DNA from 3 places in the Methylobacterium sp. J-001 genome. Region 2 is predicted to be linked to each of the others. Evidence: predicted binding sites of a transcription regulator. Region 2 holds the regulator's gene; each other region holds the start of a gene.

Region 1 (10,335 bases), on a different contig from region 2:
ACGGCGCTCTTGCCCTGGAGCGAACCCGCAGCCTTTGCCACCAGCGCGACGCCCGCGGCCGCCGTGGTGTTCGAGCCGTTGGAATCGAGCATGCACGAGACCCGGAACGGGCCGAAGAACCGCTTCTTGACTGCGGTGAAGAGTTCCTCACCCGCCGCCATACTGCCGCCGCCGACGAAGATCGCCGTCGACTTCTTCTCGGAACCGCCGCGGGTGTAGATCGTGCCATCGACCAACGCGCCGACATTGTCGGGCGTCACACCGCCGTAGCCGGTGATGTGGTCGGCACCGCCGTCATAGCCGACCACCGTGTCGAACACGTTCGGCATCGCATCGGTGTCGAACAGGAACAGCAGCTTCTTTGTCATGCTTTTTGGACCTTATCCGTCGCGCCTGTGAGGCGCCGCCGTGATGTCTTCTCGATCCGTTCCCAATCTCGAGGGGAGCGGACGACCTAAATGTCAGAACCCGGCTCCGCGCGTCTCCCTCCCCCCCTCTGCGGGGGAGGGTGGCCCCTGCGTCAGCAGGGGTCGGGAGACGGGAGCCCGGGTTTAGCAAAGGGCGCGACCGGCATGAGGGGCGCAGCCCGCTTCTGCACCGTCGCTCCCCTCTCCCGCCCCCCTTTCGGGGGCCACCCTCCCCCGCAAAGGGGGGAGGGAGAGGCCAAGCCCTACTCCACCACGTTCTGCGGCTTGCCGGCGACGAACGCCTCGACATTGTCGACAAGCTGGTCGGCGAGGATCTGCATCGCCTCCTTGCTGGCCCAGGCGACGTGCGGCGTCACGATCAGGTTCGGCAGGTCGGCCTCGCACAGGATATTGCCGTCTTTCGGCGGCTCCTGCGCCACGACGTCGAAGCCCGCGCCCGCGATGGTGCCGTCCTTCAGCGCGGCCAGGAGGGCCGCCTCGTCCACCAGCCCGCCCCGGGCCGTGTTGATCAGGATGGCGTTCTTCTTCATCCGCTTGAGCTCGGCGGCGCCGATCAGACCCTTGGTCTCGGGGGTCAGCGGCACGTGCAGCGTGATCACGTCGGACTGCGTCAGGATCGTCTCGAAATCGACCAGCCCGTCCTGCGGGAAGACGTCATAGGCCAGGACCTTCATGCCCAGCGCCTCGGCGCGCTTGCCGATCGACTTGCCGAGCGCCCCGTAGCCGACGATGCCTAGCGTCGAGCCGGCGATGTCGTAGATCGGGTAGTCGAAGTAGCAGAACTGCTTGGACTTCGCCCAGTCGCCCCGCTTCACGGAGTTTGCGTAAGGCACGATCGCCCGGCGCAGGGCGAACATCAGGCCGACCACGTGCTCGGGCACGGTGTTGAACGCGTAATTGCGGATGTTGACGACCGTGATGCCCTGCGCCTTGGCCTGGGCCTTGTCGACCACGTCGGTGCCGGTGGCGGCCACGGCGATGAGCTTCAGGTCGGGAAGCTGCTTGAGGGTCTCGGCCCGCATCGGGACCTTGTTGATCAGCGCGATCTCGGCTCCCTTGAGCCGCGCGACCGTATCCTCCGGCGTCCAGGTCGAATCGTGTTCGACGTATTCATGCGGGAAGTTGAACGGCCGGACCGTCGCATCGAGCGACTCGCGATCCAGGAATACGATCTTCTTGGTCATAGATCCCCTCTCGGACGACGGGCGGTTTCCTCGGGATTCTTGTTCTTACTTGCGCGCCGGGGCGGGGCCGGCAACCCGGCCCCGCCCCGGCAACGTGCATGGATCACGCCTTATGAAGCGGATTCTCGCGCAGGTAGCTGGAGGCGGCGGCGACGCCGGAGCCCGGTGTGACCTTCACGCCGCAATCCAGCAGCGCCATCTCGGCGCCCGCGATGGCACCGAGGAGGGACAGCTCGTTCAGATCACCGATATGGCCGATGCGGAACACCTTGCCGGCGACCTTAGACAGACCGCTGCCGAGAGACAGGTTGTAGCGCTCATAGGCGTGGGTGATCACCTTGGCCGCATCGACGCCCTCCGGCACCAGGATCGCCGTGACCGTGTCCGAGTTCCACTTCGGCTCCTTGGCGCAGGGCTTGAGGCCCCAGGCCGCGACAGCCTGACGGGTCGCCTCGGCGAGCACGTGATGGCGGTGGTAGATGTTCTCCAGCCCCTCCTCCTTCACGATGGCCAGGGCCTCGCGCAGGCCGTAGAGCAGCGGGAGCGCCGGCGTGTAGGGGAAGTAGCCCGTGGCGTTGGTGGTGAGCTGGTCCTTCCAGGCGAAGTAGACATGGCCGAGCCGATCGTTCCGGCCGGCGCCGCCTTCGGCGATTTTCAGCGCCTTGGGGCTGATGCAGATCAGGCCGAGGCCGGCCGGCAGCATGAAGCCCTTCTGCGAACCCGCGATGGCGCAATCGACGCCCCACTCGTCCATCTTGAACGGCAGCGAGCCGATCGACGAGATGCCGTCCACGAACAGCAGCGCCGGGTGACCGGCAGCGTCGAGCGCCTTACGGACCGCACCGATATCGCTGGTGACACCCGTGGCGGTCTCGTTGTGGACCACCATCACGGCCTTGATCGTGTGATCCTTATCGGCCCGGAGAGCCTCCTCGATCTTCTGCGGATCGGCGCCGGTGCCCCACTCCTCGTCCTGCACCATCACCTCGAGGCCGAGGCGCTGGGCCATGTCGACCCAGAGGTGGCTGAACTGGCCGTAACGGGCGGTGAGCACCGTATCGCCGCGGCACAGGGTGTTGGACAGGGCAGATTCCCAGATACCGGTGCCAGAGGACGGGAACAGGATGATCGTGCCGTTGGTCGAGCCGAACACCATCTTGGCGTCCTGGAACAGCGGCTTCGTCAGCTCGGGGAAGCTCGGCGAGCGGTGATCCTCGGACGGCACATGCATCGCGCGCAGGACGCGATCCGGGATGTTCGTGGGACCCGGGATGAAGAGGTGATTGCGACCGGGGCGCCGGGTTGCGGCCATGTTGTTTCCTCCAAAAAATCTGTTGCGCGCGGGCGGACCCGCGCCGGTTCGTTCGAGCGACCTCGGCGGCCTTGTCGGGCATCCTGCGATCAGCGCCGGTGGCCGCGGCACAATCGCGGCGTCCCGAACTCTCTTCGCATCTTCCGTGGATCGGGGGGCTCAGCGGAGCGGCAGGCGGCCTCGTGCCGCTCGCGTCGCGGCGCGCCCCCGCGCGCCGGTCGCCTCCGTAATGCCGTCCCGTTCTACGGCGCCTCGTCGCGAGGCACCCTGGCCGCCTTCCAGTACGCATCCGGCCCGGCTCACGCCGAGCCGCCGGTTCTTGGTATTATGAGGCGGCGAAGCTGGGAAGCAAAACCGGAAAAACTTCGGGAAGGCGGTAAAAAAATTTTTGGTGCGCCGCAACGTTAGCTATTCACGTTTGAGGACTTCTTCCGCAGCGCACAAAGACACCCCACAGCGAACGCGCCCCGCGTCATCAAACTGAGACGTGATCGCGCTCTGGATCCCTCGACCGTTCGACCGCCGGGAGGGTGACGTGGCCGAGGATGAGGAGATGCCGGTCCGGGTCCGGACGCTGTTCCTGTCCGACCTGCACCTCGGCACGCGCGGGTGTCAGGCCGACATGCTGCTGTCGTTCCTGAGGGATTACGACGCCGACACGGTCTACCTGGTCGGGGATATCGTGGACGGCTGGCAATTGCGCTCCGGCTGGTACTGGCCGCAGGAGCATAACGACGTCGTCCAGAAGTTCCTGCGCAAGGTGCGCAAGGGTGCCCGGATCGTCTATCTGCCGGGCAACCACGACGAGTTCCTGCGCGACTATGTCGGCACCAATTTCGGCGGCATCGAGATCGCCGAAACCGCTATCCACGAGGCGGCCGACGGGCGGCGCTACCTGGTGATCCACGGTGACCAGTTCGACATGGTGGTGCGTCACTCACCCTGGCTCGCCCATCTCGGCGACGGCGCCTACACGCTGGCCTTGACCCTCAACACCGTGATCAACCGGGTCCGGCGGCGGGTCGGCCTGTCCTACTGGTCGCTCTCGGCCTGGGCGAAGCTGCGGGTGAAGAACGCCGTCAGCTTCATCGGCCGGTTCGAGACGATCCTGGCCGACGAGGCCCGCCGCCAGGGCGCCAACGGGGTGATCTGCGGACATATCCACCACGCCGCCGACCGAACGATCGGCGACCTGCGCTATCTCAACACCGGCGACTGGGTGGAATCCTGCACCGGCCTGGTCGAGCATTACGACGGCCGGATCGAGGTGCTGCACTATCCCAGCATCCTGCGGGCGCGCGAGGCCGATGCCGCGCCGCGGGCGATGCCGGGCCGGCGCGCGGTGGCGTGAGAGATCGCGCCGTGAAGCTCCTCATCGCCAGCGATGCTTGGCACCCGCAGGTCAACGGTGTCGTCCGCTCCCTGGAGCAGATGGTGCGCCGGGCCCCTGAGCATGGCTTCGAGACGGCTCTGCTCTCGGTGGCGGATTTCCGCTCCCTACCCCTGCCGGGCTACACGGAGATCCGATTGGCCCTGGCCGGCCGGGACCGGGTGGCGGCGCGCTGGGCCCGAGAGCGGCCGAGCCATGTCCACATCGCCACGGAGGGGCCGATCGGCTTCGCGGCCCGGCGTCACTGCCTGGCCCATGGCCTGCCCTTCACCACGAGCTACCACACCCGGTTTCCCGAATACCTTGCCGCCCGCCTCCCGGTGCCGGAAGCGTGGTCCTACGCCTATCTGCGCCGCTTCCACGGAGCGGCTCGAGGCACAATGGTCAGCACGGCCTCCCTCCAAGCGGAACTCGAAGCAAAGGGGTTCACGCATTTGATGCGCTGGACCCGCGGGGTCGATACCGAGCGGTTCCGCCCGGCCGCCCCCGGCGAGCTGCCGCCAGCGGAGCTGGCCGGGCTGCCGCGGCCGCTGTTCCTGTATGTCGGCCGGCTCGCCGTCGAGAAGAACCTCGCGGCCTTCCTCAGCCTCGACCTCCCCGGCACGAAGATCGTGGTCGGCGACGGACCGGACCGGGCGCGGCTGCAGGCGCTGGCCCCGGAAGCGCGGTTTCTCGGTACCAGGACGGGGGCGGCGCTCGCGTCCGTCTACGCCGCCTGCGACGCCTTCGTGTTCCCGAGCCTCACCGACACGTTCGGCATCGTTCTCTTGGAAGCCATGGCCTGCGGCTTGCCGATCGCCGCCTTCCCGGTGCCGGGCCCCAACGACGTGCTGAGCGGGACCCGCGTCGGCATCCTCGACCAGGATCTGCGCGCGGGGGCCCTTGCGGCGCTGCGCCTGTCCCGGTCCGAGTGCCGGCAGGAAGCCCTGCGCCGCGGCTGGGATGTCAGTGCCGATCAGTTCTTTGGGAACATCATCGAAGCGCATGGCGGCGAGCGCGGGGCCCGGAACGCCGCCTGACCGGTGACGGCGGCCGCGCGGGATGGCAGGACGGCACCATGCCGCCCGTGAAGCGAAAAACGCCCGCCCTCACCCCGCCCTTCGATCCGGCCCGGGCTGCGGATTACCCGGCCGTGATCGGCTGCGACGAAGTCGGGCGCGGCGCCCTGTGCGGCCCCGTGGTGGTCGCGGCGGTCTGGTTCGACCCGGTGGCGATTCCCCCTACCCTCCTGGCTGCCCTCGACGACAGCAAGCGCGTGCCCGAGCCGATCCGGGCGCAGCTGGCGCCGCTGATCCGCGCTCATGCCCAGTTCGCCGTCGCGGCGGGCTCCCGGGCGCTGATCGACCGGATCAACATCCGCGCCGCGACGCTCGACGCCATGGCGCGGGCGGTGGCGCGGCTCAGGATCGCGGCGCCGGTCCTAGTCGATGGCCGGGACGCCCTGCCCGGCCTGCCGGGCCGGGCGGTGGTCGGCGGCGATGCCCTGGTCCCACAGATCGCCGCCGCCTCGATCGTCGCCAAGGTCTTTCGCGACGACCTGATGCGCCGCCTTGCCACCCGCCATCCGGGCTATGGCTGGGAGCGCAACGTCGGCTACGGCACGGCCCTACACCGCGCCAGCCTGAGCACACTCGGCCGGAGCCCACACCACCGCCTCAGCTTCACCCGCGGGTTCGGCTAGGTTTCAAAAGGTCGAGACCCAGCGCTTTCGAGGTGTTCAGCCACGCGCTCGTTGTGAGATCGGCTCTCCTGAGCAGGTCACGCGCCCCTTTCCCGGACAGGTGAAGCGAAGCGGAACCTGATCCGGGACCCAGCACACGAAGCGCCGCGTCAGCGGCACGGGTCGATCAGGCGGACGCTGCGCGCCGTCCTGTGCTGGGTCCCGGGTCGCATTCCGCTTGCGCTGCATGCGCCCGGGAAAAGGGCTGTGCCGACAGGCTCGACGCCATGTCCTGGCTCTCAGACCAGCACCTTGAAAGGGCTGGGTCGAAGACATTTTGCGGGTGCAGGGCTTCGCCCGATCTATCAGGGGCTCCGCCCCTGAACCCCGCCAAAGGGCTTGCCCTTTGGGAACCCCGATTTTGCCGTCTGTGAGCCGGATCACTTCGATCCGGGATCGCCCGGCAGCGCGTAGGCGACCACGTAGTCGCCGCGGTCGGGGGATTGGCGCGCGCCACCGGCCGTGATCACGATGTATTGCCGGCCGGTCTTGGGCGACTTGTAGGTCATCGGCGCGCCCTGGCTACCGACCGGCAGGCGGCCCTTCCAGACCTCGCGGCCGGTCGCGGACTCGAACGCCCGCAGGTAGTAATCCTGCGTTCCGGCGAAGAAGATCAGGCCCGAGCCGGTCACCAGCGATCCACCGAGCGAGGGCAGCCCGATCGGGATCGGCAGGTGCATCTTGATCCCCAGCGGCCCGGTATCCTCCACCGTGCCGAGCGGGACCTGCCAGGCGATGCGGCGCGCCTTCAGGTCGATGGCCGTCAGCGTGCCGAAGGGCGGCTTCTGGCACGGGATGTTCAGCGCCGACACGAAGCGGTTCCGGACGGAGACGTAGGGCGTTCCGCGCATCGAAGACATGCCCATCTCGGTGCCGGTGGCCTTGCCGGTCTCGACCTGATCCCGGGCGATCAGCCGGTTCCACAGGCCCAGCCGCATGTCGTTCACGATCAGGTAGTCCCGGGTCATGTCGATCGCGGTGCTGCCCCAGTTCATGCCGCCGAGCGAGCCCGGCATCTGGAGGGCGGTGTCGAAGCCCGGCGGGGTGAAGGTCCCCTCGTGGCGCATGCCCTTGAACTGGATCCGGCACAGGAGCTGGTCGAGCGGCGTCGCCCCCCACATGTCGGCTTCCGTCAGGGTCTCGGTGCCGATGGAGGGCATGTCCGAGAAGGGCTGCGTCGGCGCATACTGCTCACCCGGCACGCTGCCCTGCGGCACCGGCCGCTCGGTGACCGGCGCGATCGGCGCCCCGGTTTCGCGGTTCAGCAGGAAGATCTGGCCGTGCTTGGTCGCGGCGATCAGCCCCGGGACGGTGCCGCCCTTCCCGTCCGGCAAGTCGTAGAGGGCCGGCTGGGCCGGAACGTCGAAGTCCCATAGGTCCTTGTGTACGAGCTGGACGTGCCAGCGCGGCCGCCCCGTCGCGGCGTCGAGTGCGAAGATCGACGAGTTGGTGGCGTCGTCCTCAGCGGTCCGGTGGCCGCCGAAGAAGTCGGGCGTCGCGTTGCCGGTGGGCGCGTAGATCAGGCCCAGGGCCGGATCGTAGGCCATGCTGGTCCAGACGTTCGGCGTCCCCCGCGTGTCGGTCTCGCCGGGAGGCGGCAGGCGGGTGGTCGCCGGGTTGCCCGGATCCCAGGCCCAGCGCAGCTCGCCGCTGCCGACATCGTAGGCCCGGACCACGCCGCCGGGTTCCCCGGTCTCGATATTGTCAGCGACCCGGCCGCCGACCACCACGAGATCGCCAGCAACGAGCGGCGCGGCAGTCTGCGTGTAGTAACCGGGCTTGACCTCGCCCATGTCGGTCTTGAGGTCGACCGTGCCGCCATCGCCGAAATCGGTGCAGGGCTGGCCGGTGGCGGCGTCGAGGGCGATCAGACGCGCGTCTATGGTCGCCAGCAACAGCCGGCGGGGGCAGACCTTTCCGCCCTCCGCAGCGCCCGCATCGTGATAGCCGAGCCCGCGGCACCGCTGCCATTGCGGAGCGCTCGCCTTCGGGTCGTAGCGCCAGCGCTGGGTGCCGGTATCGGCATCGAGCGCGATGACGATGTCGTTGGGCGTGCAGACATAGACGGTGTCGCCGATCTGCAGCGGCGTGGTCTGGTCCTCGGCGCCGAAGCCGTTGCTCACCGCGATGTCACCGGTGCGGAAGGTCCAGGCCGGCTGAAGCTTGGCGACGTTGGTGGCGTCGATCTGTGTCAGCCCGGCGAAGCGGGTGCCGCCATTGGTGTTGCCCCAGGCCGCCCAATCGACCTGCGGCGGCGCCTGAGTCGCCGGATGCACCGCCGCAACCTCGGTCGCGGCGATGATCGGCACCGGCTGGAACGCCCGCAGCGTGGCGGCCACCAGGGCGAGGGCCAGCGCGGCGGCAATGCCCAGCGATGCCCGGCGCCACACACCGCGACCGGATCGATCGAGCAGCGGCGCCAGCATGGCGACCACGCAGCCGAGCACTGCCAGGGCGAACAGCCGCGAGACGAGCGGCCAGAACGCGAACCCGACCTCCCAAACCGCCCAGATTCCGGTCAGGACGAAGGCCACCCCGTAGAGCAGCGCCCCCGCGCGCCGGTGCTGGGCGACCAGTATACCGGAGACGAGCATCGCGGCGCCCATGACCATGAAATACCAGCTGCCGCCAAGCCAGGCTAAGTATACCCCGCCCGATCCAAATATTAAACCGATTGTAATTAGCACAATACCAAGCAGGATCATCACGCCATTGGCCAGCGTTTCGGTTCGGCGCATCGAATAGCCTCAGCCACACAAGATGATCGCCTATTTATCTCGGGTTTTTCTGCGGTCAACGGTGTTTTATAAGATCATAATGCGAATAATTTTTTCTCAAACGCAATATTTTACATCAAAAATTACATATATGATCGAGAATTTTGAAATATTACGATAGTTAATTACTTTTATGCGTCGCAAAAGCTGCAAAATATCCTACGGTTGGATCTAGCCATATTGTTCGGCGCCCATCGAGAAGCACCAGCCCTGGCTCAGCGCAGCACCAGCGGCTAACCGAAGTGCTTGAGCGCAACGAAGTTATCTTCCTGGTTGTCGAGAATCACAGCGCCGTTTTCCTCACGCACCGCATGAACCGGGCGCGCTCGTGACGACTGTCGCCGTTCCGGTTTAGGCCAAGGACGGGCCGATCAATGAGCCGCCGCTGGCGTGAGATCGTGATCTGTCAGTTGCCGACCGGAGGTTTGTGACCGCTGCGCCGAGGAGTGGCTGCACGATCAAACATGCCGGTCTGCGAGAGGCAGCAGTCCAGGCCGTTCAGAAATCTACGCTGGCCGAGATCAGGATGGTTCGCGGCGCCCCCGGTGCGAGGAGCCCGCGACCGGTGGTGGCCCAGTAGTTGTTGCCGGTTACGTTCAGGACGTTCGCCTGCCAGGTCACCGGACGGTCCTGAAGAATCGTCTTGTAGCGCAGGCCGAGATCGAGGGTTGCCCAGTCCGGTATCGTCTGGCGGTTGGCTTGATCGTAATATTGCGCGGCCGTGTAGATCACCCGGCCGGTCACGGTGAGGCCCGGGGCGAGCCAGGGGAGGTCGTACTCGCCGTAGAGGTTCAGCTGGACAGCCGGGACGCCAATGGCAACGTTGCCGTTGAACTGGCCGCCTTGCGTTTTCAGGAGACGGCCGTCGATCAGACTTACGCCGCCGACCACCCGGATACCCGTCACGGGCTCGCCGAAGGCCGTGACTTCGAGGCCGCGGTTACGCTGCGTGCCGTCGATTCTGAACCGGTTTGTCGAATCCAGGAAACCGAACGGCTGCTGCAGGTCGTAGGCCGCGAAGCCGAGGCCGAGGCTGCCGAAATCGTACTTGGCGCCGGCCTCGATCTGGTCCGAGCGGACGGCTCCGAACGCCTGGTTGGCATTGACCGCCGTCGCCGGAACGGACGGATCAGTCAGGCCCTCGCTGTAATTGGCGTAGAGCGACAGCTTCTCCCAGGGCTTCACCACGAGGCCGGCGCCGGGCGAGAATGCGCCGCTATCGGCGATCCCGGTGGTGGCGCCGGTGCGCGAATCGAGGCTCCTGACCGTGATGCCCTGCCAGCGGCCGCCGACGGTGAGCTGCACGTTGCCGTCCAGGATAGACAGCGTGTCGGCCACGGCAACGCTCTGGTTGATGCGGGCCGTCGTCGGCGGCATCGCCCGGGTCTGGCCGATGGCGCTGCGCGGCGGGGCCGTCACCGGGGCGTAGATGTTGGAGACGATCGTCGGGCCGACCGGGTAGGTGATCTGGCTCTGGTCATACCAGAGGCCGGTCGCCGCGATGCCGAATTCGTGGCGCACCGG
Region 2 (10,335 bases):
CCAAAAGCTCGGCCTCCTCGAGCCGCGCCTGCGCGATCGCCTCGGCGTCGGTGCCGTAACGCTGGCGCGCCTGCGCCAGGCTCAGCGCACGCTCCACGGCCTCGCGGTCAGCATGCAAGGCGCGCCAGCCCGCGTCGGGACCTGCCTCCGCGTCGGTCCCCTGGTCATCCACGATCCGACCACCTTCCCAGCATCGCGGACGGCATCGTCGAGCGCCGCCACAGGGCCTGAACGCACGAGCGACCGAAACCGGTCCCTCGGCCCTGCGACGCGGTGTCATGCCCATGTCATCTCACTGTCGTAACGCCCGACCCATCGGGCGGCCGGCGCCGGGTCTTTAGGAAGACCGGCCGCACAGCTCTGCCGCGGGCATGGGCTTGCCGGCAGAGAGGCGCAGGCTTTCGCCCGACGGCAACGGAGATATCCTTGAGACCCTTCGCTTACGCGCTCGCCGTCGGCCTCGCGACGGTTCAGCTGGCGTCCGCGGCACTCGCTGCCGACATCACAGGGGCCGGCGCCACCTTCCCATTCCCGGTCTACTCCAAGTGGGCCGAAGCCTACCGCAAGGAGACCGGCTCCGGGCTGAACTACCAGTCCATCGGCTCCGGCGGCGGCATCAAGCAGATCCAGGCCAAGACCGTCGATTTCGGCGCCACCGACGCGCCGCTCAAGGGCGAGCAGCTGGCCAAGGACGGCCTCGTCCAGTTCCCGACCGTGATGGGCGGCGTTGTGCCGGTGGTGAACATCGCCGGACTCGAGCCCGGCAAGCTGAAGCTCACCGGCGACATTCTGGCCGACATCTACGCCGGCAAGATCTCGAAGTGGTCCGATCCGCGGATCGCGAAGCTCAACGAGGGCGTGAAGCTCCCCGACGCCACCATCACCCCGGTCTACCGGTCCGACGCCTCGGGCACGACCAACATCTTCACGACGTACCTGTCCCAGGCCTCCGAGACCTGGAAGAAGGAGTACGGCGCGGCGACGACGATCTCCTGGCCGGTCGGGCAGGGCGGCAAGGGCAACGAGGGCGTGACCGCCACCGTCAAGCAGGTGCCGAACGCCATCGGTTACGTCGAATCCGCCTATGCCAAGCAGAACAAGCTGGCTTACGCCCTGTTGCAGAACAAGGCCGGCAAGTATCCGCAGCCGGAAGACAAGGCTTTCCAGGCCGCCGCCGCCAGCGCCGACTGGAAGTCGGCTCCCGGTTTCGGCATCTCCCTGACCAATCAGCCGGGCGACGACGCGTGGCCGATCACGGCGGCGACCTTCATCCTTGTCCACAAGGAAGCGACCGATCCGGCCAAGGCCGCCGATACGCTGAAGTTCTTCGACTGGGCCTACAAGAACGGCGACAAGCTCGCCGCAGACCTCGATTACGTGCCGCTTCCGGACAACGTCGTCGCTCTGATCCACGAAGAGTGGAAATCTGTGAAGGGCAAAGACGGTAAGCCCGTCTTCAACATGTGAGTCAGTTGGGGAGGGGGTTGCAACCCCCTCCCTCGCCTCGCGGCCCGCACCGCGCTACCACGCCCCCTTCGCAGAGAATCGCGGATGCCCGCTTTGACCGAGACGATTGCCCTCGCACGACCCCGCGCAGCCGCTGCGCGCAAAGGGCCGAGCCGGAGCCTCGACACCCTGTTTCGGGTCTGCTCCTACGGTGCCGCACTGTTCGTGCTCATCGTGCTGGCCGGGATCCTGGGTTCGATCCTGTATGGCGGCTGGCCGGCCTTCCGGGAATTCGGCTTCGCCTTCCTGACCTCCAGCGCCTGGAACGTCGGGACCGAGCAATACGGCGCCCTGGTCGCCGTCATCGGCACCGTGGCCTCGGCCACCCTGGCGCTTCTGATCGGCGTGCCGGTCTCCCTGGGGATCGCCGTCTACCTCACGCAGCTCTGCCCGGGCTGGGCCCGCAAGCCGGTGGCGATGACCATCGAGCTGCTCGCCGCGGTGCCGAGCATCATCTACGGCATGTGGGGCCTGTTCGTTTTCGCGCCCCTGTTCGCGCGCTTCATCCAGATCCCGGTCTCGAACCTGGTCGAAGGCATGCCGGTCGTCGGCACGCTGTTCTATGCACGGGTGCCGTCCGGTGTCGGCGTCTTCACCGCCGGCATCATCCTGGCGATCATGATCGTGCCGTTCATCGCCTCGATCGCCCGGGACATGCTCGACCAGATCCCCACCGTGCTGCGCGAGAGCGCCTACGGCATCGGCTGCACCACCTGGGAGGTGGTGCGCCACGTGCTGGTGCCTCAGGCCTCCGTCTCGATCATCGGGGCGATCATGCTCGGCCTCGGTCGCGCGCTCGGCGAGACGATGGCGGTGACCTTCGTGATCGGCAACGCCAACCGCCTCTCGGCCTCGATCTTCGACCCGAGCTCGACCATCGCGTCGCGCATCGCCAACGAATTCAACGAGGCCGACGGTCTCCAGCTCAACGCGCTGATGGCTCTGGGCTGCATCCTCTTCGTGATCACCTTCGTGGTGCTCATCATCGCCCGGCTGCTGACGCGCCGCGTCAAGGCTGCCTGAGGAGGGCTCACGATGGACGCGTCCAATCCCATGACCATCTCCGACGCCGCGCCGCGCCGCTCCGGGCGGGTCCGCCACAGCCGTCGGGTCGCCGACCGGGTGCTGCGGACAGCCTGCCTGGTCGCCACGGTGGTCGGCGCCGTGGTGCTCGGATCGATCCTGCTGATGCTGATCGTCCAGGGCGTGCGTGGCTTCACACCCGCCATGTTCATGCATCCGACCCCGGGCCCCGGCTCCGAAGGCGGCGGCATCGCCAACGCAATCCTGGGCAGCCTGGTGCTCACAGGGATCGGCATCACGATCGCAACGCCGATCGGCGTGATGGCCGGCACCTACCTGGCCGAATACGGCCGGTTCTCCAAGATCGCCGGGCTGATCCGCTTCCTCAACGACATCCTGCTCTCGGCGCCGTCGATCCTGATTGGCCTGTTCGTCTACACCCTGATGGTGCGGCCGATGGGGACCTATTCGGGCTGGGCCGGCGGCGTGGCGCTCGCCATCATCGCCGTGCCGGTGATCGTGCGCACCACCGAGGATATGATGCGTCTGGTGCCCGGCACCCTGCGCGAGGCCGGGGCTGCGCTGGGCGCACCGCCGTCGACGGTGATCATCAGCGTCACCTGGCGCGCGGCCTCGGCCGGCATCGTCACGGGCATCATCCTGGCGCTGGCCCGCATCGCCGGCGAGACCGCGCCGCTGCTGTTTACCGCGCTCAACAACAATTCCTGGTTCTCCCCCGACCTCATGGGCGGCGTCGCGAACCTCCCGGTCATGATCTACCAGTTCGCCCTCTCGCCCTATCCGAACTGGCAGAGCCTCGCCTGGGCCGGGGCGCTCCTCATCACCGCGACGATCCTGGTGCTGTCGATCATCGCCCGTCTCGTCATCAAGCCGCAGATGTCGCGCTAAGACCCTTCTCGAGGACACGACGATGAACGCCGCCTCCGCGATCCCCACGGTCGATCTCACCCGCAACCACGCCAACGAGGGTGGTGCGGTCCGGATCGCCGTGAAGGGGCTGAACTTCTACTACGGCAGCTTCCACGGGCTGAAGAACGTGGACATCAACTTCCACGACCGGCAGGTCACGGCCCTGATCGGACCGTCCGGCTGCGGCAAGTCCACCCTGCTGCGCTGCTTCAACCGGATCTACAGCCTCTACCCCGAGCAGCGGGCGGAGGGTCAGATCCTGCTCGACGGCCAGAACGTGCTGGATCCGTCCGTCGATCTGAACGATCTGCGCGCGCGCATCGGCATGGTCTTCCAGAAGCCGACGCCGTTCCCGATGTCGATCTACGACAACGTCGCCTTCGGGCTGCGCCTTTACGAGAAGCTGCCGAAATCCGAACTCGACGGGCGGGTGGAGCAGGCTTTGCGCAAGTCCGCCCTCTGGGACGAGGTGAAGGACAAGCTGCGCCAGCCCGGCACCGGCCTCTCGGGCGGGCAGCAGCAGCGCCTGTGCATCGCCCGCACCGTGGCCCAGAGCCCGGAGGTGATCCTGTTCGACGAGCCGACTTCGGCGCTGGACCCGATTTCCACGGGGCGCATCGAGGAGCTGATCGAGCAGCTGCGCGACGAGTTCACCATCGTGATCGTCACGCATAATATGCAGCAGGCGGCCCGCATCTCGCAGTTCACCGCCTTCATGTATCTGGGTGAATTGATCGAATTCGGCCCCACCAATCGGATGTTCATGAACCCTGTGGAGCAGCGCACCCAGGACTACATCACCGGCCGCTTCGGCTGAAGCATTCGACCGACAATTGAACACGGCTCATACGCAGCGCTGTGAGCCGCCATCAAGATGAGGAGGCGCGCCTGATCGTAAGATCGCCAGGCGCGACTTCGGAACAAGCCTCGTTGATACGGGAACATCGGCGGAGGCTGCCTGCTTGTCGATGCGTGTTGATTTCAGGGTGCGGATCCTGACCTCTCCGCATCATGTTCTCGACTGTGACAGGGACTGGGTACCGGGGAACGCGCCGCGGTATCCGTGATCGTAGCAGCGGGTTTCCGCCAGACCTCGCGGATCAAGGTTTGCGGGACGCCATCGAAGGATCCACCATGCCGGGCCATATCGTCAGCTCCTACGACACCGATCTGGATGACCTGCGCCGCTCGATCTCCGAGATGGGCGGCGTGGCCGAGAAGATGGCCGCCGAGGCAACCGACGCCCTGGTCCGCCGGGACGACACCCTCGCGCAAGCGGTGATCCTCGCCGACAAGCGTCTCGACGCGCTCCAGCGCGACATCGAGGAGCGGGCGGTGCTGCTCATCGCCCGGCGCCAGCCGCTGGCGATCGACCTACGCGAGACCATCTCGGCGATCCGCGTTTCCGGCGACTTGGAGCGGATCGGGGATCTCGCCAAGAACGTCGCCAAACGCGTCGTCGCGATCTCGGATCAGGCGCCCGCGCAGAAGATCGTCCTCGGCGTGCGCCACATGAGCGACCTCGCCGAGGCGCAGCTCAAAGATATCCTCGACGCTTATGCGAGCCGTGACGTCAAAGCGGCCTACGATGTCTGGGAGCGGGACGGGGAGATCGATGCGCTGTACAATTCACTGTTCCGCGAACTCCTGACCTACATGATGGAGGATCCGCGCAATATCTCGTTCTGCACGCATCTCCTGTTTTGCGCCAAGAACGTCGAGCGGATCGGAGACCACACCACCAATATCGCCGAGACGATCCACTATCTCGCAACCGGTGAGACGCTGGCCGGAGAGCGCCCGAAGAACGACGCGTCGAACTACGCGACGGTCGGTCCCGCCGCCACGGCCCCGTAACGCGGGGACCATGCAGCACACGATGCGGCCTGGGGGCAGAATGCGATGAGTGGCGCACGCGGGTTGAGGGATCGCGGCGTCTGTCGCACCATCTGCCTGCGCGCGCCATCCAACGCGGACGAGCCGTCCGGTGCCGTCTACGGAACAGGTTATCGAACGTGAGCATGCAAGTCCTGATCGTCGAGGACGAGGAGGCCCTGACCACCCTGCTGCGGTACAACCTTGAGGCCGAGGGCTTCCTGGTGGATTCAGCCGCGCGCGGCGACGATGCTGAGCTGCTCCTGGCCGAGCGCACGCCTGATCTCGTCCTGCTCGACTGGATGCTGCCGGGCCTCTCGGGGATCGAGCTGTGTCGCCGCATCCGGGCCCGGCGCGAGACCGAGCGGCTGCCGGTCATCATGCTCACCGCCCGGGGCGAAGAGGGCGATCGTGTCCGCGGCCTCGGTACGGGCGCGGACGATTACATCGTCAAGCCGTTCTCGGTCCCTGAGCTGCTCGCTCGGGTGCGGGCGCTGCTGCGCCGGGCCAAGCCGGCCCATGTCGCGGACCGGCTGGCAGCCGGCGATATCGAGCTCGACCGCACCGGCCACCGGGTCCGCCGCGCCGGCGAGGAGCTTCATCTCGGACCGACCGAGTTCCGCCTGCTCGAATTTCTGATGCTGGCGCCCGGCCGGGTCTTCTCCCGCGAGCAGCTCCTCGATGGTGTCTGGGGGCACGACGTCTATATCGACGAGCGCACCGTGGATGTGCATGTCGGGCGCCTGCGCAAGGCCCTCAATGCTCCGCGGCAGGCCGACCCGATCCGCACGGTGCGGGGCTCGGGCTACGCCTTCGACGAGACATTCTCGCTGGAAGCCTAGCTGCGCTCAGGGACAATTCAGCGGGTCAGAGCCGCGCTCTTGCCCGCGGCCGGCACCGTCTCCAGGGCTGACAGAACCGTCCCCTCGGTGAGGATCTGCGGCAGCACCTGCGGCTCGCCGCTTCCCGCGTAAAGCAGGTAGAGCGGCACGCCGCTGCGCCCGTGCTTCTCCAGGAGGCGGGTGATCTCGGGATTCTGGTTGGTCCAGTCGCCCTTCAGGTAGGTAACACCCCGGTCGGCCATCGCTTGTCGCACCGCCTTCGTCGAGAGCGATGTCGTCTCGTTGACCGCGCAGGTGATGCACCAGGCGGCGGTCATGTTCACGAAGACCGGCCGGCGCTCGTTCACCAGGGCATCGAGGCGGGCCTGGGTGAACGGCTCGACGCCGTTGGCGGCAGCCTGGGCGGGGGCAGCGGCTCGCTCGTGGCCGAGGCTCAGCGTCAGGGCGGCGACCGCCAGGATCGTCAGCACCGCAAGACCCTGAGCGATCCGCCCGGCCCGGGGGGCCGCGGCGTGTCCGTGCTCCCAGGCCCAGGCGGCAAAGCCCACCAGGACGAGGCCGAACAGCCCGGCGAGCAGCCCCTGCGGCCCCACCTGCTGCGCCAGGACCCAGACCAGCCAAGCCACCGTAGCGTAGACCGGGAAGGCCAGGACCTGCTTCAGGGTCTCCATCCACGCGCCCGGACGTGGCAGCGCCCGCAGGGCCGGCGGCCACAGGGTGAGCGCCAGGAACGGTAAGGCGAGGCCCAATCCGAGACTGGCAAACACGGCAAGCGCGACGCCGGCGCTCTGGGTCAGGGCGAAGCCCACTGCCGAACCCATGAACGGCGCCGTGCAGGGCGTCGCCACCAGGGTCGCAAGCACGCCCGTGAAGAACGATCCACTCAGACCGGAGCGCCGGGCCAGCCCGTCGCCAAGGCCGGCGAGCCGGCCGCCGAGATGGACCACGCCGGATAGGCTGAGGCCCATGGCCAGGAGCAGGTAGGCGAGCCCGGCCACCACGGCGGGCGATTGCAGCTGAAAACCCCAGCCGATCGCCGCCCCGCCGCCCTTCAAGGCGAGCAGCAGGCCGGCCAGCCCGAGGAAACTGACCAGCACGCCGGCCGTATAGGCGAGACCGTGCAGCCGCAGGCGGGCGGGACTCTCGCCCGCATGCCGCAGGAGGCCGAGCACCTTGATCGATAGGACCGGGAAGACGCAGGGCATCAGGTTGAGGATCAGGCCGCCGAGGAAGGCGAGCCCTGCCGCGGTAGCGAGGGTCAGGACGTCGAAGGCAGGGGCGGGCGGCGGCGGAGTCGCGGTTTCGGACGCCGTCGCCGGAGCCGGCAGCACCGGCTCGTCGCCATACGCGAAGGCGAGGCGGTGGCTACCGACGCCCGTCGCTTCCTCGACGGTCAGCACGCCGGGCAGGGCGGCCGGTGCCGGCTCAGCCGGATTGCTTCGGGCGAGGGTGAGATGCAGGCCGGATGCGTCGACCGTCATCACCTGGGCGGCGGCATTGTCGATCGCGGTCTCGGAATAGGGGAAGAAGGACGCGCCCTTGATCGTCTCGGGCTTGAGGCCGGTGGCGGCGAAATCGAGCTGCAGCGTATCGCCCTGGCTCGAGAGGCGCAGTGGCCAGAGCGCCGGTGCGGGCAGGGCGGCCCGGGCGCGCTCGAACAAAGCGGTCTGGCCGGCATCCGGCCGGGGCTCGCCCACCGGCAGGACCAGGGCGAGATCGGCGGAGCCGGGCACGCATTCGGTCTCGCAGACCAGATAGGTCAGCTTGGCCTGGATCCGCACCGGATCGGCTGGATCGAGGCTCGGCGGCGGCGTGACCGGAACGAGCAGCGTGACCTCGCCCTCGTAGCCGTAATTCATCAGGGTCGCGATCGCGATGCGCTCGGGGGCCGGCCACCGGATCGCGCCGGCGTTGAAGCCCGCCGGCAGGGTCCAGGTCACCTCCGGCGGCAGGCCGGAATCGCCCGGATTGCGCCAGTAGACGTGCCAGCCCGGCTTCACCTGCATCCGCACCGCCAGCGTGAACGGCTGTGCGCCCGCCACCGCGACGGGCTCCGCAACGAGGCTCGACCGCACCAGATCGGGCGGCGTGCGGAAGCCTTGAGCCGACGCGGCCGACAGGCTCGCGGCAAGCATCAGGACCAGGAGTGCGAGGCGGCGGATCATGCTGTCCCTTCGCGCGCGGGGCGCTCGCGGTTTCACCGACGATGTCGTCCGGACCGGCGCAGGCTATTCGTGACGGAGGACCTTATAGCGCGGTGGTCCACGCCCTGTCCTCCGCTCAGCTCCGTGAGGCTGAGACCATGACGCCGCTGGGATCGCTCAGCGGGGCTCGAACAGGATGAGGTAGAGGAAGGCCCGTCGCTGATCCGCGTTGAGATGGGCCAGCCGATTGACCGCCGACCGGGCCGTTTGCAGCGCCGCCCGCGCATCCGTCTGCAGGAAGGATAGGGACGGGTCGTAATCGGCAGCGTGCCGCCGGTCCTGCAAGTCCGAAACGGCCCCGGCAATCGTGACGACGTGACCACCAAAGCCACCGGGGGGCTCGTACCGCCTGATCTTCGGCTTCAGCGTCGCGGCTTGGAGATCGTTGCAGATGCTTTTTAAGCGCTGATGAGAGACCGAACGATACGCCAGCGTCCAGAGCGGATCCTTGCGCCGCGTCCGCCCCACCGCCTCGTCGGCCGCAGCCGTCAGGATCGCGTGAAACAAGCCGTAATAGGCGTTCGAGAAGGTCCGGCGCAGGTCGGCCTGCCGCAACGAGCCGCGGCCGATTTGGAGAAGAAACGCATCCGCCTGGCTGAACAGATGTTCGGGATTAATCAGCGCCAAGTCCGTCGAGCTCGCGCTGCTCGGCATATTCGACGACCACGCGCAGCGTCTCGCCGGCCTTCTGCAAGGCTCTGCGGATCGCGAGGCCGGCATCGAGCAGCTTGTCGCCGTCGAGCTGGTCGATGGCATCGTCGGAGACGATCAACTGAACGCGACGGACATCGTCGCCGTCGGACCCTTCCATGTCGCCGAGGCTGACTCTCTGCACCAGAGCGCTCCCGAAGGACGCATTGGCAGCCTTTTTTGCAACCTCGGCGAGATCCTGGGAGCGTCGGGGCATGGTCGAGCACCCTTAAAAAGCTTGGCCGCCCGTTGCGTGAGCGAACGAGGGCGACCAAGCGGTTCGTCCACTCTGTCGTGCCGCCTTCGCCCGCGCAAGGGCGCGCCCAGCATGGCCGCGCAGCCTTCAACCTGCCAGCGGCGCCGTGGCACGATCCAGCCAGACGCGGGTTTCCGCGTCGACGAGCGGTGCCAGGGTGTCACGAACCCGGGCGTGATAGGCGTCGATCCAGGCCCGCTCCTCCGGCGCCAGCAGGTCCGGGCGGATCAGCCGCCGGTCGTAGGGGGCGAGCGTCAGGGTCTCGAAACCGAGCATCGGGCGCTCGCCGCCGGGGATCGCGCGATGCTCGACCAGGACGAGGTTCTCGATCCGGATGCCGTAGGCGCCGGGCGCGTAGTAGCCCGGCTCGTTCGACAGGATCATCCCAGGCTCCAAGGCGACCGCTCCGGTCTTGGCGATACGCTGCGGCCCCTCGTGCACCGATAAGAAGGATCCGACGCCGTGGCCGGTGCCATGGTCGAAATCGAGTCCCGCCTGCCAGAGTGGAGCGCGCGCGAAGGCGTCGATCTGGGCGCCGGTGGTATCCTTCGGGAAGACCGCCCGGGCGATGGCGATGTGGCCCTTCAGCACCCGGGTGAAGCGATCGCGCATCGCATCCGTCGGGTCGCCGACCGCGACCGTCCGGGTGATGTCGGTGGTGCCGTCCGGGTATTGCGCGCCTGAATCGATCAGGAACAGCTCGCCCGGCCGCACGACCCGGTCACTGGTACGGGTAACCCGGTAATGGACGATCGCGCCGTTCGGACCGGAGCCCGAGATCGTCGGGAAGGACACGTCGCGCAGGTCGCCGCCGGCCGCGCGGATATCCTCCAGAGCCTCGACGGCGGCGATCTCGCTCAAGCCCCCCGCGGCGGCGGCACCATCGAGCCAGGCGAGGAAGCGCACGACGCTCGCACCGTCGCGGATATGGGCTTCGCGGGCGCCTTCGATCTGGGCGACGTTCTTGACCGCCTTCATGGCGGTGATCGGGTCCTTGCCGATATCGGCG
Region 3 (10,335 bases), on a different contig from region 2:
GGCCAGGCCCCGATAGGCCCAGGAGGTGGCGTCCTTGTTGTTGACGTTGAGCGCCGCGTTGTAGTCCTCGATCGCCTTCGGGTACTGGTTGGTGGCGATCAGGCTCTGGCCGCGGGCCGCGTAGGGCGCGGACACGAACGGGTTGCGGTCGATGGCGGCGTCGAAATCGGCGATCGCCTGGGTGTCCTGCCCCTGCTTCTGCCGCACCAGGCCGCGGGCGTGGTAGGCCTCGGCCGATTCGGGCATCAGCCGGATCGCGACGTTGAGGTCGGCGAGCGCCTGGTCGAGATTGCCCTGGGCGCGCTCGACATTGGCGCGGCCGATATAGGCCGGGCCGTAATTCGGATCGATGCCGATCGCCTTGGTGAAGTCCTGGAGCGCGGCGGCGTCGCGGCCGACCTGGCGCTCGGCCAGCGCGCGGTTGTTGTAGGCCGAGCCCGAATTCGGGTCGATCTGGATCGCCTTGGTGAAGTCCGCGATGGCGTCGTTGAACTGGCCGGCCCGGGCATAGGCGGCGCCGCGGGTGTTGTAGGCGGCGGCGTCGTTCGGGTTGCGCTGGATCACCTCGGTCAGCGAGGCGATGTTGACGGTGGTGGCGCCCGTGGTGTCGGTCTCCACCACCGCGTATTGCCGCGGGCCGGCGGCGCTTCCGACGGTCTCGCAGCCCGCAAGCGCCGCGGCCGAGAGCGTGGCCGCGCCGATCAGCGCGATCTTGTGTGCCAGCCCGTTGCGTACGATCATCGCCCCACTCTCCCCGGGGCGCGACCCGCATCCCGCGTGCCCACCCCGCCCCCGAATCTCTTGTCCGTCGCCCGGCTTACGCCGCGCCCCCTCGTCTCCGGGGCACCGTCGCGCATCGCGGTGAATGCCGGCTTAAGGATACGCGGTCCCGCGACCGGTCACGCCGTGGTGGAAGCTTCGGGATGTGGCGAAGGTATGGCTCGCGGACGCGCGTAGGCCGTGTCGCGGCCTCCGGCGCGCGTGCGGCCGGTCCGGTGTGTTCCCGAAGCCGCAGAACCGGGCCCGGTCAGGCCTCCGGCACGCGCCCCACCCGGGTGACGTGGCCCATCTTGCGGCCGGGCCGGGCCTCGCCCTTGCCGTAGAGGTGCAGGTGGACGCCGGGCTCGGCCAGCAGGGCGGACCAGTCGTCCGCCTGGGCGCCGATCAGGTTGCGCATCTCCACCGGCAGCCCGCCGACCCGGGCCGAATCGCCGAGCGGCCAGCCGCACACCGCCCGGACATGCTGGGCGAATTGCGAGGTCGTCGCCCCCTCGATGGTCCAATGCCCGGAATTGTGGACCCGCGGCGCGATCTCGTTGACGACGAGGCGCTCGGCGCCGTCCTCGCGCACCAGGAACATCTCGACGGCCAGCACGCCGACATAGTCCAGCGCGTCGGCGATCCGTTTGGCGATGTCGAAGGCGGCGCGGGCGGTCTCGGGGGTGAGGCCGGGGGCCGGCACCCGGGTCAGCGCCAGGATGTGGTCGCGGTGCTCGTTCTCGCACAGGTCGAAGGCCGCGAAGCCGCCGTCGCGGCCGCGGGCGGCCACCACCGAGACCTCGCGCTCGAACGGCACGAACCCCTCCAGGATCAGCGGCGCGCCGCCAAACTCGGCGAACAGCGCATTGCGGTCGCCCTCGGCGCGCTCCCGCAGGATGCGCTGGCCCTTGCCGTCGTAGCCGAACCGGCGGGTCTTGAGCACAGCCGGCAGGCCGAGCGCCGCGATCGCCCGGTCGAGGTCGTCGGGCGTGTCGACCGCCTGGAACGGCGCGGTCGGGATGCCGAGCCGGTTGATGAATTCTTTTTCCGTCAGGCGGTCCTGGGTGGTGGCGAGCGCCTCGGCGTTCGGATGCAGGGCGGCGTGCCGGGCGAGGATGTCGGCGGTGGCGCGGGGGATGTTCTCGAACTCGTAGGTCACCGCGTCGACGCTCTGCGCGAAGGCGGCCAGCGCCTCGGCATCGTCGTAGGCCGCGCAGGTGGTGCGGGCGGCGACGTCGAAGGCCGGGCTGTCCCGGTCGGGCGCGTAGACATGCACCTTCAGCCCGTAATTGGCCGCCGCGAGCGCGATCATGCGCCCGAGCTGGCCACCGCCAACGATGCCGAGGGTGGAGCCGGGCCTCAAAGCTGTGTCCGTCACGAAGGTGTGTCCGTCTCCGGCCGTTCGGCCACCGATGCGGTCTGGGCCGCGCGCCAGGCCTCCAGGCGTTCCGCCAGGCCCGCGTCGGCGAGCGCCAGCACCGCGGCGGCGAGCAGGGCCGCGTTGACCGCCCCGGCCCGGCCGATCGCCAGGGTCCCCACGGGGATGCCGGCCGGCATCTGGACGATCGAGAGCAGGCTGTCCTGGCCGGACAGGGCCTTGGATTCCACCGGCACGCCGAAGACCGGCAGGCGGGTCATCGCGGCGGCCATGCCGGGCAGGTGCGCGGCCCCGCCGGCGCCGGCGATTACGACCTTGAACCCGGTCGCGACCGCGCCCTTGGCGAAGGCCACGAGCCGGTCGGGGGTGCGGTGGGCCGAGACGATGCGCGCGTCGTACGGCACGCCGAGCGCGTCGAGCGTCTCTGCGGCGTGCCGCATGGTCGCCCAGTCGGACTGACTGCCCATGATGATCGCAACCGGAGGCGACGCCATCGTTGATCCCGGCAAAAGAGGCCGCTTACAGGCGGGGCGGGCCGGCGGCAAGGCGTCGCGCCGGAGCGTCCACCGGCATCGACGGATCGTCCCGAAAGATGGTTTCCAGCGTTCGGGACGATCCGCTTACGCGATGATGTCCGGAGTGAGAGCGTCCTCGATATGGTAGATCCGGTCGCGCAGGGTCAGCTTGCGCTTCTTCAGGCGCTGGATCTGGAGCTGGTCCCCGGCGACGCTGCGCTCCAGCGCCTCGATGGCACCGTCGAGCCCCCGGTGCTCCTCGCGCAGCCGATTCAGCTCGGCTTCGAGATCCGCCGGCTGCACGTTTTCGTTCGACTCGTCCGCCATCGTCACCCGCGGTATCGAAGACCGTTCCGTGTCGAAGAGCATGCGTTACACCCCGCCGCGGGACAAGCCGGCCCGGTAAGCATTCGTCAGGCTTGGCCGGAGAAAAGGCTTCGACAGGTGTGGCATCCTGTGCCAGTCTCCATGTGTCGGAACAATGACAGGAGATTCGACTCATGTCGCTGCAGACGCATTTGAGCCAACTCGCCCGGAAGCACGAAGCCCTCGAGCGTGAGATTCACGAGGCGATCCACAGGCCTTCTGCAAACGACCTCCACATTGCCGAATTGAAGCGACGGAAACTTCTCCTCAAGGACGAAATCAAACGGCTGCAGGCCGGCAACGATACGTTGCACTGAGCCGCGCCTGACTGTCCCTCCCGGACATAAGTGCACGACGAGAACCGCCGCACCGGTCCGCCCGGTGCGGCGGTTTTTCCGGGTGACGACCGTGCTCTCCCGACCCTGCCTCACATCCTAAGGCGCCCGCGTCAGCGGGCCTCGAAGGAGTCCTCCAGACGCCCCTGCGATCCCTGGAGCCCTCCTTCGAGGCCGCTGCGCGGCACCTCAGGATGAGGGGGGTTGGTGGGAGAGGCGGTTTCTTCGTCAGGCCCTGTCTCAAACGATCCGTCTGCTCACATCATCCTCGCCGTCCGCTCGCGCGCAAGAAACCAGAATCGGCTAATCTCCCCGGGATGCCGCCGAAGAGCGGCCCCCGAGGACTCGCCGCGCCGATGACAACCGCCAGCCTGCCGGGCCGCTATCCCGAGATCTACGACGCGGCACGCCGCGACCCGGAAGCGTTCTGGCTGGAGGCGGCCGGGGCGCTCGACTGGACGCGGGAGCCGGTGCAGGCCTTCGCACCCGAATCCGGCCCCTATGGCCGCTGGTTCCCGGACGGGACGCTCAACGCCTGCCACAACGCGGTGGACCGGCACGCCGAGGGGGCGCGGGCCGAGCAGGCGGCGATCCTGTACGATTCCCCCGTCACCGGGACGAAGCGCAGCATCAGCTACCGGGAGTTGCGCGATTCGGTGGCGGCGTTCGCCGCCGTGCTGGCCGAGCTCGGTGTCGGCAAGGGCGACCGGGTCGTGCTGTACATGCCGATGGTGCCCGAGGCCCTGTTCGGCATGCTGGCCTGCGCCCGGCTCGGGGCCGTGCACTCGGTGGTGTTCGGCGGCTTCGCGGCCAACGAGCTGGCGGTGCGGATCCAGGATGCCGCCCCGAAGGTGGTGCTGGCCGCCTCCTGCGGCCTCGAGCCGAACCGGGTGGTCGCCTACAAGCCGCTGCTGGACCTCGCGATCGCCACCTCCCGGCACAAGCCGGAGGCCTGCCTGATCCTGCAGCGGCCCCAATGCGCCGCGAGCCTGGTCGCCGGGCGCGACCACGACTGGGCGGAGACCGTCGCGGCCGCCGAGGCGGCGGGCAAGCAGGCCGCCTGCGTGGCCATGGCCGCCACCGACCCGCTCTACGTCCTCTACACCTCCGGCACGACCGGCAAGCCCAAGGGCGTGGTCCGGGATACCGGCGGCTACCTCGTGGCGCTGGCCTGGTCGATGCCCAACCTCTACGGCGTCCAGCCCGGCGAGACCTATTTCTGCGCCTCCGATATCGGCTGGGTGGTCGGCCATTCCTACATCGTCTACGCGCCGCTGCTGCACGGCTGCACCACGGTCCTGTACGAGGGCAAGCCGGTGGGCACGCCCGATGCCGGGGCGTTCTGGCGGGTGGTTGCCGAGCACGGCGTCGTCTGCCTGTTCACGGCGCCGACGGCCCTGCGCGCGATCAAGAAGGAGGATCCGTCCGGTTCGCTGATCGGCGACTACGACCTCTCGGCCTTCCGCAGCCTGTTCCTGGCCGGGGAGCGGGCGGATCCGGATTCGGTCGCCTGGGCCGAGCGCGTGCTGGGCCGGCCGGTGATCGACCATTGGTGGCAGACCGAAACCGGCTGGCCGATCGCCGGCAATCCGCTGGGCCTCGGCCTCCTGCCGGTCAAGCACGGCAGCACCTGCGTGCCGATGCCGGGCTACAGGGTCGCGGTCCTGGACGAGGGCGGCAAGCCGGTTCCGCCCGGCACGATGGGCACCATCGCGATCCGCCTGCCCCTGCCGCCCGGCTGCCTGCCGACCCTCTGGGGCTCGGACGCGCGGATGCACTCGAGCTACCTCGCCACCTTCCCGGGCTTTTACGACACCTCGGATGCCGGGGTGATCGACGCCGACGGCTACATCACCGTGCTGGGGCGGACCGACGACATCATCAACGTCGCGGGCCATCGCCTGTCCACCGGCGGCATGGAGGCGGTGCTGGCCGGCCATCCGGATGTCGCCGAATGCGCGGTGATCGGCATCCGGGACGCGCTCAAGGGCGAGGTGCCCTGCGGCTTCGTGGTGCTCAAGGCCCGGGTCGACCGCGCCCCCGCGGACATCGAGCGCGAGCTCGTCGCCAAGGTCCGTGACGAGATCGGCCCGGTGGCGGCGTTCAAGCTCGCGTTGACCGTCCAGCGGCTGCCGAAAACCCGCTCCGGCAAGATCCTGCGCGCCACCATGAAGCGCATCGCCGACCACGAGCCCTGGACCATGCCGGCGACCATCGACGACGCCGCGGTGCTCGACGAGATCGACGCCAGCCTGAAGGGCAGGGGCATCGGCGCGGACTGAGCGCGGGGACTTAGGGGTTTCCAAAGGGCGCGAAGCCCTTTGGTAGGGTTCGGGGCGCACAGCCCCGATCTCGGGCGAAGCCCGACACCAGGGCTCTGCCCTGGACCCGCAAAAGGTCCCGGACCTTTTGAAACCACGCTGGTTTCGGGCCGCGCGGCAACCGCCTCTTGCACCACAGCATGCGCTTACCATCTCTAGACCATCCAACCGGATGGCCCAGGGAGGGCGAGGCGATGACAGACACCGTGCAGGAACTCCGGCCCAAGGTGCCGGACAGCGAGAAGATCACGATCAATCTCGGCTTCGTCGATCTCGGCCGGGTCGACCTGATGGTCCGCGACGGGTTCTACGCCAACCGGGCCGACTTCATCCGCACCGCGGTGCGCAACCAGCTGGACCGGCAGGAGGAGGCGGTGCGCCAATCCGTGGCGCGGCGCCAGCTGCGCCTGGGCGTCTCGCACTATTCGCGCGCCGCCCTGGAAGCCGCCCGGGATGCCGGCGTGCCCCTGCACATCCAGGTCCTCGGCCTCGCCACCGTGGCGCTGGATGTCACCCCCGAACTGGCGCGCGCCGCGATCGCCTCCGTGGAGGTCCTGGGCGCGTTCCAGGCGAGCCCCGCCGTCAAGGCCGCCCTGGCCGACCGGATCGCCTGACCCCATCCGACCACCCCTACCGCACAGTCGGGCCATGCAGCCGGCCGTGTCCGTCCCCACCCGCAAGGAACGGCCCGATGAAACACTTTCCCAAGATGGATTTCCTCAACTTCGACATGTCGAAGATGAAGCTCGGCGGCTTCGGCGCCTCCGGGTCGGCCGAGGCCGAGGGCAAGCGCGCCGCCCGGGCCGCCCGGATGGCCGCCGCCATGGGCCGGTTCCAGCGCCGGCAGGCCGATGCCTTTGCCCGCTGGGCCGAGGCACGCGACCGCCCGGCCGAGGCCGCCGGATCCACCACCATCGACATGGAGGCGCCGACATCCCCGGACGGCGCCTGGACCGCGCCCAGCCCGGCTGCCGCCCCGGAACAGGCCGCCCCCGGCGGGGCCGACATCGCTGCGGCGGTGATGCGCACCGTGCGCGACAGCCTCGCCAAAGGCGGCATTCCCAGCGGCGGCTTCGCCGAGGGTTTCGCCGGCGGCTCCGTTCAGCCGGGCAAGGCCGCCGCCACCGTGCCGGAGGGCGCCCGGTTCGAGGACCGGGTCTTCACCGCCGCGGGCAGCCGCCGCTACAAGGTGTTCGTGCCGAGCGGCTACACGGGCCAGGCCCTGCCGGTGCTCCTGATGCTGCACGGCTGCACCCAGAACCCGGACGACTTCGCCGCCGGCACGCAGATGAACCGCCTCGCCGAGGAGCAGACCTTCCTGGTCGCCTATCCGGAGCAGCCCCAGTCGGCGAACATGCAGCGCTGCTGGAACTGGTACGCCGCCGGCGACCAGGCCCGCGACGGCGGCGAGCCGGCTCTGCTTGCCGGGATCGCCCGGGCGGTGGTGGACGAGTTCTCCGCCGACCCGGACCGGGTCTACGCCGCCGGGCTCTCGGCCGGGGGCGCCGCCGCGGCGATCCTGGCGGCGACCTATCCGGACCTGTTCGCGGCGGTGGGCGTCCATTCCGGCCTGGCCTGCGGCTCGGCCCGGGACGTCGCCTCAGCCTTCGCCGCCATGAAGGGGCAGGGGGGCGCACCGGGGCGCAACCGGCAGGCGGTCCCGACCATCGTGTTCCACGGCGACGTCGACCGCACCGTCCACCCGGCCAACGGCGACCAAGTGGTCGCCCAGGCCATGGCGGTCACCGGCCTCGCCGAGACGGTCGAGCGCGGCACGAGCCCGGGGGGCGTCGCCTATACCCGCACCGTCCGCAGCGACGGCGCCGGCCAGGCGCGGCTGGAATATTGGGTCCTGCACGGGGCCGGGCATGCCTGGTCGGGCGGCAGCCCGGACGGATCGTTCACCGAGCCCCGCGGCCCGGATGCGAGCCGCGCGATGGTCCGGTTCTTCCTCGGGCATGCGCGGGGCGCCGCCGCCCGCCCCTGAGTGACCGAACGGAGCCGGGGCAGGGCGCCCCGGCTCGGCTTCACTCGACGTCGGCGCCGTCCGAATCCTCGTCGGGCACATCGGCCGCCGGGGCCGGCTGCGACAGGCCCGGCGCGTAGGCGTCCGGCATGGCGCCGGTCGACACCGAAGCCGGCAGGCGCTGCGGGCCCGACTCGGTCGGCATCAAGGTCGCGCTCGCGGCGACCAGGCCCGCCATGGCCCGCAGATCCTCGGACTGGCGCGGATCGCGCGAGATCAGGGCCGCGTCCCGCTGGAGGCGCAGGTTGCAGGCCTGGGACGGCAGGCCGCCGTTCGGCGTGCAGGCATCGTGGCGGGCGCAGGCCGCGTCGAGGGCATCGATCGGCGGCAGCGGGGCGTTGTTGCCCGGGCCGCAGTAATTGCCGTGGATCAGGATCTTCGGACCGCCGAACGCGGCCGGCTGGGCATCGGCCGGGACGGCAAGGAACGCCGCCAGGGCGAACGGGGCCGCGGCCAGGGCGGCGATGCGGGTGGAACGGTTCGGGAGCAACATGGAGAGGACCTCGCGCGATCTCGCCCCCTCAGGCGGTTCGCATCGCCGGCTTCAGGCCGTCGTCCTGCCAAAAGTTAACGAATGGGCGGTCGGTTCCCGCCGGGTCTTGCGCCGCCTGCATGGCGCGTGAGCGTCCGCACAGGCTGGCGCTGGCCCCGGCCGTGCCCTTGCGCCACATAGGTCCGGCCCGTAACGGAGCCGCCCCATGACCGCCCGCCTGTTCGAACCGCTCACCCTGGATGCCCTCACCCTCGAGAACCGCATCCTGATCGCGCCGATGTGCCAGTATTCGGCCCGGGACGGCGAGGCTACCGACTGGCACATGATCCATCTCGGCCAGCTCGCCCAGTCGGGCGCCGGCCTGCTGACCCTGGAGGCCACCGCGGTCTCGCCGGAGGCGCGGATCACAGCCTGGGATCTCGGCCTGTACTCGGACGGAAGCGAGCGGGCGCTCGGCCGGGTGCTGGAGGCGGTGCGCGAATATGCGCCGATCCCGATCTGCATCCAGATCGCCCATGCCGGCCGCAAGGCGTCGAGCGACGCGCCCTGGGCCGGCGGCCAGCAGATCCCGCCCGAGCATCCCTATGGCTGGCGCACGGAGGCGCCCTCCGCGGTCCCGCACGGCGAGACCGAGGTGCCCCCCCACGCCCTCGACGCCGCAGACCTGAAGCGCGTCCGCGACCAGTTCGTCGCCACGGCCAAGCGCGCCGTGCGCCTCGGGATCGAGGCCGTGGAGTTGCACGGCGCCCACGGCTACCTGCTGCACCAGTTCCTGTCGCCGATCGCCAACAAGCGCACCGACGCCTATGGCGGCAGCCTCGAGAACCGGATGCGCTTTCCCCTCGAAGTCTACGACGCCGTGCGCGCGGTCGTGCCGGCGGGCAGCCCGGTCTGGCTGCGGGTCTCCGCCACCGACTGGGTCGAGGACGGCTGGGATCTCGACGAGACCGTGGCCCTGGGCCAGGCGCTCAAGCGGGCCGGCTCGCCGGCGCTCCACGTCTCCACCGGCGGCGTCTCGCCCAAGCAGGCGATCAAGCTCGGGCCGGGCTACCAGGTGCCCTATGCCGAGCGGATCAAGGCCGAGACCGGGCTCACCACCATCGCGGTCGGCCTGATCACCGAGGCGCAGCAGGCCGAGGCGATCCTGGCCGAGGGCAAGGCCGACGCGATCTCGCTCGCCCGGGCCATGCTGTACGATCCCCGCTGGCCCTGGCACGCGGCGGCCGAGCTCGGCGCTCAGGTCCGGGCGCCCAAGCAGTACTGGCGCTCGCAGCCGCGCGAATACAAGGACCTGTTCAAGGACACGGCGTTCGGGCAGCGCTAGAGCATCGATCCAGACGGAGGCGTCAGCCGAAGCTGGAAAAATTGATGCATCACCAAGGACCTAGTGCTGGGTCGCGTGAACGAAGTCAGTGCGTCTGAGCACTAGAGCGCCCTCCGGTCGCGCGCGGCCCCGCGGCCGAGCGCGATCCTCCGATCAGGGCGTCGCGGACTCGCCTTCGAGGATCGCGACGCCCCAAGCCGGCAGGTCGATCGGCTTGCCGCGCGTGACCGCCCGACCGCTCAGGAGCTCGGTGCCGCTCACCATCGCGGGCGTGGCCTGCGCCGTCGCGGAGTAGTTCAGCACGTAGCGGACCGGATGCCCGTTCGTCAGCGTGCCCCCGCGCACGATGATCGGCCAGTGCACCGCGGGACCCTCGATCCCGGCACGCTTGGCCGCATCCGCCAGGATCTTCTCCGCCAGGGCATCGGTCGGCATGAAGCCGACATAGCTCACCTCGCCCGAGCCCCAGCTGTTGCGCGTCACCGCGGCGGCGGCGGGCCAGGACAGGCTCTGGTAGCGCGCCACCACCGTCGCGGTGGTCGGGGTCAGCATCTCCATCCACCAGCGGGCCTTGTTGTCGGCCGCGCCGACGCCGAACGGGTCGCCCGCGAGGGATACGCCCTCGGGGACCGTGAACAGCTGATAGGTCACCCCCGCCGCCTGCGCGATCCCGCCCGGCTGCGCCGCGAAGCACACCTTCGTGTTCTCGTCGGAGAAGCCGCTTTTGAACGTGTAGAGCAGGTGGGCGCCGGCCTTGGCGCAGTCATTGAGCTTGGCGATCTCCGCGTCGCTCGCCGCGTAGAGCGCCGGCACCACGA

What was found. Region 2 encodes PhoB, which activates phosphate uptake and scavenging genes when phosphate is short. Its sites were predicted from a motif close to TGTCATNNANCTGTCAT; they were not measured.
Region 1: the regulator PhoB is predicted to act here: its motif matches at 3,395-3,411, upstream of MKK65_RS07175 (UDP-2,3-diacylglucosamine diphosphatase).
Region 3: the regulator PhoB is predicted to act here: its motif matches at 3,123-3,139, upstream of MKK65_RS19990 (YdcH family protein).

Annotation. Positions count from the first base shown of each region.
Region 1 is NZ_JAKSYN010000067.1:31,587-41,921, forward strand. It holds gene MKK65_RS07160 (NADP-dependent methylenetetrahydromethanopterin/methylenetetrahydrofolate dehydrogenase) at 1-368, opposite strand, end outside; gene MKK65_RS07165 (D-2-hydroxyacid dehydrogenase) at 671-1,612, opposite strand; gene MKK65_RS07170 (aminotransferase class V-fold PLP-dependent enzyme) at 1,716-2,924, opposite strand; gene MKK65_RS07175 (UDP-2,3-diacylglucosamine diphosphatase) at 3,460-4,275, shown strand; gene MKK65_RS07180 (glycosyltransferase family 4 protein) at 4,287-5,333, shown strand; gene MKK65_RS07185 (ribonuclease HII) at 5,372-5,995, shown strand; gene MKK65_RS07190 (membrane-bound PQQ-dependent dehydrogenase, glucose/quinate/shikimate family) at 6,415-8,772, opposite strand; gene MKK65_RS07195 (TonB-dependent receptor) at 9,310-10,335, opposite strand, start outside.
Region 2 is NZ_JAKSYN010000115.1:69,662-79,996, forward strand. It holds gene MKK65_RS12785 (hypothetical protein) at 1-172, opposite strand, end outside; gene pstS (phosphate ABC transporter substrate-binding protein PstS) at 427-1,467, shown strand; gene pstC (phosphate ABC transporter permease subunit PstC) at 1,552-2,529, shown strand; gene pstA (phosphate ABC transporter permease PstA) at 2,542-3,438, shown strand; gene pstB (phosphate ABC transporter ATP-binding protein PstB) at 3,461-4,276, shown strand; gene phoU (phosphate signaling complex protein PhoU) at 4,594-5,316, shown strand; gene phoB (phosphate regulon transcriptional regulator PhoB) at 5,481-6,176, shown strand; gene MKK65_RS12820 (protein-disulfide reductase DsbD family protein) at 6,194-8,341, opposite strand; gene MKK65_RS12825 (hypothetical protein) at 8,498-9,007, opposite strand; gene MKK65_RS12830 (hypothetical protein) at 8,994-9,287, opposite strand; gene MKK65_RS12835 (aminopeptidase P family protein) at 9,414-10,335, opposite strand, start outside.
Region 3 is NZ_JAKSYN010000162.1:959-11,293, forward strand. It holds gene MKK65_RS19970 (tetratricopeptide repeat protein) at 1-741, opposite strand, end outside; gene MKK65_RS19975 (5-(carboxyamino)imidazole ribonucleotide synthase) at 1,028-2,137, opposite strand; gene purE (5-(carboxyamino)imidazole ribonucleotide mutase) at 2,134-2,631, opposite strand; gene MKK65_RS19985 (YdcH family protein) at 2,758-3,021, opposite strand; gene MKK65_RS19990 (YdcH family protein) at 3,153-3,335, shown strand; gene MKK65_RS19995 (propionyl-CoA synthetase) at 3,710-5,635, shown strand; gene MKK65_RS20000 (CopG family transcriptional regulator) at 5,869-6,288, shown strand; gene MKK65_RS20005 (alpha/beta hydrolase family esterase) at 6,366-7,661, shown strand; gene MKK65_RS20010 (hypothetical protein) at 7,702-8,193, opposite strand; gene MKK65_RS20015 (NADH:flavin oxidoreductase/NADH oxidase) at 8,399-9,517, shown strand; gene MKK65_RS20020 (beta-galactosidase) at 9,671-10,335, opposite strand, start outside.